Regions from separate parts of the Anaerolentibacter hominis genome, predicted to be linked through region 2. Evidence: a T-box and tRNA genes for the amino acid it is inferred to sense, from the RefSeq annotation. Region 2 holds a T-box; the other holds one or more tRNA genes.
The links. A T-box is a leader RNA that pairs with one kind of tRNA and senses whether it is charged. The one in region 2 lies ahead of tyrS (tyrosine--tRNA ligase), so its partner is inferred to be a tRNA-Tyr.
Positions count from the first base shown of each region.

Region 1 (4,427 bases), 1.1 Mb from region 2:
AGTGGGCAAGCCCACCTCAGCTCCCCTAATCCCTCAATCTTGAGGGGCTTGCACGCTTTGTGCGCCGAGCGTAGTCAGCTTCGCTGACGTTCTCCTCTTACGCGAGTGCGCATAGAATATTTTTTGTTACATAGGAAAGTTTGGAGAACTTTCCTATGTAACAAAAAAGCAGGCGGCCCCGCAAAATGATGCCAGGCCGCCTGCTTTAATAACTATTTTAATTTTCTATTTATAATTATCAATGATCACCATGATGTCCGCTTTCCTTACCGCGATCGGTTTCCTCCTCATGGTGATCTTTATCTTCTTCCTCATGGTGTTCACCATCATCCGCTTCTTCATGATGTTCACCGTCATCCTCATCTACAATATCCACATCCTCACCGGTGTACTCACTGATACGCTTTTTCAGCTCTCTCATGCTCAGATGATGGCAGTCTTCCGGCGTAATCGTATCGTCATATTTGGCAAGTTCCTGATATGCCTGATATTTACCAAAGGACAGTCCGCTGTGGTGGGCTTCCTCCACAACCTCCTCGCTGGCTCCATGGCACTCCGAACTGACCTTTCCATAGCCCTCACACTGCTTGATACCGTCCATCAGGCTTTCCTGTTTGTCAGATACCACAGTAAAGGAGAGCAGAGAATCATCATTCAAATAACCTTCAAAGGTTGTGTCTGACAGCAGCAGTTCCACAGCCTCCTGGTACGATTTATTCTTGATATCCAGATCCTCAAGTACCCTGTGGCCATCTTCATTATAAGCCTTTACCGTTACCACCCGGTCAAACCGGTTAAGTCCCAGTTCTACAGACGGATTCACATCGATGCTGATGTAGGATACCGGCGTCTGATAGAAAACATATCCCCCCAGCCCGCATACAGCCATAAACAACATTGCACAGCATATAACCGCATACCTGAGCGCACGGCGGGTTCTGCGCTGCTGGCCGGATATCTTGCTTCGCAGAAATTCAGTCGTATTTTGTTTCATTTCCTCCGTAGCATGAATAGACCCGAAGGCATCCTTTAGATTATTATTCAAGTCCATCACCTCCAAGCCGTTCCTTCAAAAGTGCCCTGCCCCGTGACATCAGGGAATAAATCGTATTTTCCTTCTTGCCCAGTATGTTTGCGATCTCTCCCGCGGTATACCCTTCATAGTAAAACAGGAAAATAACATCCTTATATTTGGATGGCAGGGAAAGTACGGTTTGCAGCAGCTCATGATGATCATCTGATACCGCCAGCGCCTCCTCCGACAGTACGTCAAGGGGCACGGCCGGGTGTCGAAGCAGACTTTTAAGCCAGTCCTTGCATGTGTTGACCGTCACGCGGATAAACCAGGCCTTTTCATGCTCGTCACTTTCAAAGGTACCCTGATAAAGGATATACTTCAAAAACACACTTTGAGCTATATCCTCTGTATCATTCCGGTTTTTCAGATGCAGAAAACAAATACGCCGGATCAAATCCGAGTACTTTTCTACCGCGTGGACTGCTTCGCTTTCCTCTCTCATGACAATACCCTTGCAGATGCAGGATTATTCCTGCAAAGCCGCCCGTATCGTACCATAGACAAGCGGGCAGCCTGCATTTTTTCCTCTTATTTGAATTTCTTTCGGCTTTCCTGTACCACGTGGGAAATTAATAACATCCGCCATGGGATTTATGATGTCCATTATGATGGTTGCTGTGTTTTACATGGTGTTTTTTCGTGCTGTGGCCGGAACACTTTTTCAGACAAGCCCCATTATCAATACATGCCTGATTCCCGTTCGGACATGTATAAGCCGCCGCAGAGGCCTCAGTGCCAATTGCAGAAACCGATGCAAACACCATCATAGCTGCCATACATAAAGTCATAATTCTCTTTTTCATTCTTAAATTCCTCCATAAATTTTATTTGGTTTTTTTGTCCTTCACTTATAATACGACACGGTGGAGGAATTCCTTGCAAAGAAATTTATAATTTTTTCTATTGCTATGGCATAAAAAAAACACCATCCCTTGGATCGTGCTTTTTTTATGCCGGCGACCGGAATCGAACCGGTACGAGAGATTAGTCCCGCAGGATTTTAAGTCCTGTGCGTCTGCCAGTTCCGCCACGCCGGCTGACAGAAAACCGCCGCAAAAGCAGCAATTTCCAAATGGATGGAGAAGGATTCGAACCTTCGAAAGCGTAGCTAACAGATTTACAGTCTGCCCCCTTTGGCCACTCGGGAACCCATCCATACTGTAAACTAGTATATTATTATACCATACATCAGGCAAATAGCAAGATTTTTTGTCTTGGGATAAGGGATGAAAACAGTGCTTTGTACACTTAATGGCGGTAATGCTATGAGCAGGCCGGAACCGTATATCCCACGGTTCCGGCCCGCTTTTTTATTCCGTTTCCTTTTATATTGCCCTTGTATTCTTTAATACAATGCCTCCGCAGGGCGGCAGCGTCACTTCTACTTTTCCCTGATAGGAGTCATACATCTCAGCCTCCAGGCTGTATCCGTCCCGGTCTGTGGCGATTAGGCTGACCAGCCGGTCTTTATCCAGAACACCGGCTATCCAGATCGGTATGGTGACGGTCAATTCGCTGTCCCCTTTATTTATGGCAACAATAAATTGGTCATTACTGTCAAAACGCCCGTATGAGATATAGTTTTCCTGCGCATCCAGGGCAATCAGAGAGCCCTCCTTCAGCGCGTTATAGCTCTTGTGGAGATGGATCAGCTCACGGTGATAATCAATCAGCTCCTGATCCTCTCCGCCCCAGGGATAGGTTCTCCTGTTATCCGGATCAGTCCAGCCGCACAACCCCGCCTCGTCTCCATAATAGACAGTGGGAGCACCGGTCCATGTCATCTGGATCATAACCGCCAGGCGCATCAGGGCTTTGTCAGTCCCTTCCTCCGCGGCCTCAGAGCCTGCGGATGCAACCCTTCCCACCTGACCGTTGGTACGGGTAAGGAAACGGGAATGATCATGGTTGGAAAGTTCATTCATCGCCGTCTGGTAGGACTGAGGCTGCGTACTGGAAAGATATCTGCGCATAGACCGGAAAAACAGTTCTCCGTCCCCTTCCAGATCTGCCCTGCGGCTGTCACTGTGCTTCTCCATCCCTGTTAAAAACCAGGACACCGGCTCCATGAACCCATCATAATTCATCACCGTATCCCACTGGTCCCCCTGCAGCCAGGCGGTTGCATCCCCATAATGTTCCGCCAGAATAATGGCATTGGGATTGGCTTCCTTTACATTTTTTCTGAAGTCTTTCCAGAACGTATGATTAAACTCCAGGGAAAAGCCCAGGTCTGCCGCCACATCCAGCCGCCAGCCATCGGCATTAAAAGGCGGCGATACCCATTTTCTGGCTATCTGCATGACATAATTGTATAGTTCTTCGGATTCTTCATAATTAAGTTTCGGCAGGGTATCATGGTTCCACCAGCCGATATAAGAGCCATTGTCCGGCCACTTTTTATCGTCCATAAAACGGAAATATTTCCGGTAGGGGCTGCTCTCCGATAAATAAGCACCGGTTTCATATCCATCCTGCCCCTTATAAATCTTTTCCCGGTCAAGCCACTTATTAAAGGAACCGCAGTGATTAAATACACCGTCCAGAATGACCCTCATTCCCCGGTTGTGGGCTTCCTCCACCAGAGTCGCAAACAGCTCATTGCCCGCCTCCAGATTTTCCCGGTCTGTTACCCGGCGGATATACTTTAGCGCATGGGTATTGTCAGTCTCTCCTTCTTTGAGCAGGCCCTCTCCATCCTTCACGATCACTCCGTAGTGAGGATCTACATAATCATAATCCTGAATGTCATATTTGTGGTTTGAGGGGGAGACAAAAATGGGGTTCAGGTAAATGACCTCCACGCCCAGCTGTTCCAGATAATCCATCTTTTTCATCACGCCGGCCAGATCCCCGCCGTAGAAATGTCCCACATCCATTGCCGCGGGATATTTACTCCATTCCGTAATCCGGCTGGTCTGCTGATTTATATAAATATATTCTCCGGTCTCCACATCATTGGAGGTATCCCCGTTGTAAAACCGGTCTACAAAAATCTGATAATAAACCGCACCTTTTGCCCAGCGCGGCACATGAAAGCCAGGTATAATCTCAAAGTCATACTCTTCATTCCGGACTGTGTCGGTTCCGAGCTGGTTATAGTAGTAAACAGCTCCACCCGCAACAACACGGAAATAATAGCTTATTTTCCGGTCCTGAAGCGGAATCGTACACTCAAAATATTCAAATAGCTCGTTCTCTTGTGCCACGCTCATGGAATATTCTTTGTCACCGCTCACCAGCGTAGCCAGATCTGCAGTACCGGCCAGAGCCCGGAGCCGGATTGTAACATCCTCATAGGGGTCCGGTTCAGGCGGATTGCGGAATTGCTTCGTTCCGTCGCTGAACA
Region 1 is NZ_JAWDIX010000001.1:199,082-203,508, reverse strand. It holds gene ABCW47_RS00860 (anti-sigma-I factor RsgI family protein) at 239-1,045, opposite strand; gene ABCW47_RS00855 (RNA polymerase sigma factor) at 1,038-1,520, opposite strand; gene ABCW47_RS00850 (hypothetical protein) at 1,648-1,881, opposite strand; tRNA gene ABCW47_RS00845 (tRNA-Leu) at 2,030-2,115, opposite strand; tRNA gene ABCW47_RS00840 (tRNA-Tyr) at 2,152-2,233, opposite strand; gene ABCW47_RS00835 (alpha-glycosidase) at 2,404-4,427, opposite strand, start outside.
Region 1: it has a tRNA-Tyr gene. The T-box ahead of tyrS (tyrosine--tRNA ligase) is inferred to sense a tRNA for this amino acid. The anticodon was not compared.

Region 2 (4,427 bases):
TATAATTTCTCCTGAACTGGGGGTCCGTATAGTCACTTCCCAGGCTGGAGCGGATATAAACCACCTTAATACCGGCTCTTGCCACCCTGGCAAAATTAATTTTTCCCTGCCAGCTGCTTACATCGATTCCTCGATCCATTTTCCTGCCCTCCTTTTTACCATCCATGGAAAGGAGCTATGCTAGTATTTATGATCCTCCTGACAACAGATGGTATTAACAATATATGTGAATATTGAAAAAAGGTTAGGACGAGTTGGAGCAGAAAATTCAAGTACGCCTCGGCGTACTTGCTGCGAGCCGCACGTCATGCTTTGCATGACATAATACATCTGTGCGGCTCTGCAATCCGCCGGAGGCTTTATCTTGAAAGGAGACTGGGCTCCCACCAAGACGAATTTGTTATTTACTCACCACCTATAGAGGGGGAGTCTTATCTACTTCCATGATAAATAAGGTTATATCTGGTGATATTATTTTATAATGCGTACAAATTTCTTCTTGCCGATCCGCAGCACATCTCCCTGAGCAAGCACCCAGTCCAGGTCCCCCTGCTGCTCTCCGTTGATGCGGACGCCGCCCTGTTTTAACAGTCTCCTGAATTCGCTCCCGGAAGGCACCAATCCATTTTTGACAAGAAGGGGAATAATATCAATAAGACGGTCATTGTCATCCGCGATCACCAAATCCGGTATATCATCCGGGATTTCCTTCCGTGAGAACGCGGTATCATAAAATTCTTTCGCCTTCCTAGTCTCTTCCTCCGTATGGTACAAAGAAGTAATAATCTCAGCGAGTGCGTATTTTACATCCCTCGGATTCTTCCCCTCTTCCAGTTCTTTTCTTATTTCAGCAATCCGGTCCGGATGCTCATCGGTAGCCAGTTCAAAGTATTTCAGGATCAGCTCATCCGGTACCTCCATAACTTTTTTAAACATTACCGGTGCCTCCTCCTGAACCCCGATATAGTTGCCCAGGCTTTTGCTCATCTTCTCCACGCCGTCCAGGCCCTCCAGAATCGGCATAAACATGGCTATCTGCTGTTCCTTCCCAAGGTTTTTCTGCAGCGTGCGTCCCATGAGGATATTAAAGGTCTGATCCGTACCGCCCAGCTCCACATCCGCATCTATCGCAATGGAATCATAAGCCTGCATGAGGGGATAGAAAAATTCATGCAGACCGATGGGGCTGTTCTGCTTATACCGCTTCATAAAATCGTCTCTTTCCAGAATCCGGGCTACCGTCGTTGTCATAGCCAGCCGGATCACTTCCTCAAAATTCAGTTCAGAAAGCCATTCACTGTTGAAGCGGACTTCTGTTTTCTCCCGGTCCAGTACCTTAAAAATCTGTGTCTGATAGGTATGGGCATTTTCCATAACCTGCTCTTTTGTCAGAGCCGCACGCCCTTTGGATTTGCCGGTCGGATCTCCGATTCGTCCTGTAAAATCCCCGATAATAATAACCGCTCTGTGTCCAAGGTCCTGCATCTGGCGGATTTTCCTCAGGACAACCGCGTGGCCCAGGTGAATATCCGGCGCGCTTGGGTCCAGCCCCAGCTTGATGGTGAGAGGCCGCCCGGTTTCCAGACTGCGGGTCAGCTTTTTCTCAAGCTCCTCCCGATTTACCAAAGTGTCCACTCCTTTTGTAATGATCTTCATTTGTTCTTGTACGCTAATCATGCAATTATACTTCCTTTCTTGGTCTTTTTTCTTTAATCCTGCAAGATCTATAGAGTGGAGAGACAACTTTCGTTCCAGGAGCCAACGGGACGGTTTTATCAGCTTTAGCGTTAAAGCCGGTCTTATCAGCTTTCTTGCGTTAAAGTCGGTTGCTACGTGCTTCGCACTCCCGCAACCGCTACGTAAATTCGTAATTCGGGCTATCGCCCTTCTTACTCATTTCCGTTAAAGCCCATCAAATGTCTGGTCGTCTGCCCAGGCAAGCCTGTGCAAACTCCCAGCCGCTTGATGGTTTTATCAGCTTTCTTGCGTTAAAGTCGGTTGCTACGTGCTTCGCACTCCCGCAACCGCTACGTAAATTCGTAATTCGGGCTATCGCCCTTCTTACTCATTTCCGCTTGCCGGTCAAATGTCTGACTGTCTGTACAGGCAAGCCTGCACATTCAGTCAGCCACTTGACCGGCTTTAACGCAAAAAAAAGAGCCCCCGTCCTGAAAAGGACGGGAGCCATATCCCGTGTTACCACCTTTTTTCACGGACAACTCACATTGTCCGACTCCTCAAGTACGGCCTGTTACAGCGATACTCCAGCACGATAACGGGTGCGAGGGCTTCCCCTCTTCCGTCGCAGCCTACTTACATTACCTGTTCGGTGCGAAGCTCCAAGATGTATTCACAATCTGCTTCTCCTGCGCCTCTCATCTGCCGGCTGCTTTCTGTTGGCTCCACATATTGCTACTTCTTCTCTTCGTTGCTTTTCTCATTCCAAACGAAATGAATCAGTCCGGAATCATACACTTATACTCCGAAGGCCGGATGCCTTCTTCGTTATGCAAAATTAAATTGATCAAATTATAGCCTTCCTGCGCCGCCTTTGTCAACCCCTTTTATGAAAGTGTTTTCAGTCCATATTGTTCCAGTACATTTCTTAATTTTTCCGCTCCGGCTTTCTCCATGCTGCAAAGAGGCAGTCTCACCGTGTTTTCAGTGATCCCAAGCAGATGCAGCGCTTCTTTAACCGGTATGGGGTTTACATCGGAAAAAAGAGCTTTAATTAATGCCATATAATATGTCTGCAGCCGCAGGCTTTCTTTCTGTTCCCCCTGAAAAAAGCTTGCACAGAGTCGGTGTACTTCCTCCGGCAGTATGTTTGCAAGAACAGAGATCACCCCTTTGCCGCCCAGTGAGAGCAGTGCGGTTACCTGATCGTCATTTCCGGAGTAAAGATCCAGTCTGTCCCCGCAAAGTGCCGCAGTCTCAGCTATCTGTGCAAAATTGCCTCCGGCCTCCTTTACTGCCTGAATCTGTTCAATATGACTCAGTTTTTCGTATGTCTCCGGCAGAATGTTAAGACCTGTTCTGGAAGGGATATTATATAAAATGATAGGCAGATCCACTGCCCTGGCACAGGCCTCAAAGTGAAGGTACAAGCCTCTCTGCGACGTTTTATTGTAGTAGGGTGTTACCAGCAAAAGTGCGTCCGCTCCGGCTTTCTGGGCATTTCGTGACAGCACCTGTGCATGTCTGGTACAGTTGCTGCCTGCGCCTGCAATAACCGGAACCCTTCCTCTGGTCTGATCCGCCACAAAACGAATCAATTCCATATGCTCTTCTTCCGTAAGTGTGGAACCCTCTCCGGTTGTGCCGGCCGCAATAATCGCATCTGTATGGTGAGAAATCTGATACTCAATCATCTTTTCCAGACTATCATAATCTATGGTGTAATCCGGTTTCATAGGCGTGACAATCGCGACGCCGGAACCCTTAAATATCGTTTTTTTCATTGTTCTACCCTAGCGTCGATGGGCTGCGACGCTGCCTTTTCCTTATATGTAATCTATTCAAAAGTACATGTCCATGTGTTTTTCAGACCGCCGCTATTCTCTCAGAATTTTCGCGATCAGGTTACCTGGCTTTCCCTCCCTGCTCTCAATAATGATTTTCTTTGAACGGATACCATCCTCCAGCAGTATAACCCTGGCCACCTCCATATTACCGGCCGTTACGGCAACAGCATATACGTTTCCCTGAAAGTTACGCCGGATATAGGAAGATATTGCATGCAGTTTACTCAAATCTTTTCTTTCCTCCTGACTAAGACAAGGGCATAAAATGTGGTACTGCCGGGACAGTTCCCTGTACAATGACTCATCCTTATTATCAATCAGCAGTACGCCCGGATTCGTCTTTACACCATATTCTTTGATTTGCATACTATAGCCTCCTCTTTTTGAATTAAGTCTAATTATATACATGCCGCAGAAAAATGCGATCAATATGCTATTAAGAAAACCGGACCGGTATAAGAATTGTATAAAGCTTCCCCCTGTACGTTCTCCGCCATTTCAAGTACGCCTTGGCGTACTTGCTGCGAGCCGCACGTCATGCTTTGCATGACATTATACATCTGTGCGGCTCTGCAATCCGCCGGAGGCTTTATCTTGGAAGGAGACTGGGCTCCCATAAGACGAATTTGTTATTTACTCACCACCTATTAAGGTGGGAGTCTTATCTGCTTCCAGAATAAAATGGCGTGGATACCCCAAGGCTCCACGCCGTTTTTTCGTTATACTTATTCTCAGTTTATCTTTTTCCGATATACCATGTGCAGCGTCACCGCGCCGAGTAAAGAAATACCCCCAAGTAAGATCCAGAAAAGCAGGTTGTCATGATCACCGGTCTGAGGATTTTTCTTATCCATATGATCCCCTTCTGTATTTTTCTCATTGCCGGTCAGACCGGAATTATCT
Region 2 is NZ_JAWDIX010000001.1:1,285,195-1,289,621, reverse strand. It holds gene ABCW47_RS05950 (GH25 family lysozyme) at 1-139, opposite strand, end outside; gene tyrS (tyrosine--tRNA ligase) at 472-1,677, opposite strand; T-box leader at 2,171-2,438, opposite strand; gene dapA (4-hydroxy-tetrahydrodipicolinate synthase) at 2,565-3,461, opposite strand; gene ABCW47_RS05935 (hypothetical protein) at 3,555-3,890, opposite strand; gene ABCW47_RS05930 (InlB B-repeat-containing protein) at 4,256-4,427, opposite strand, start outside.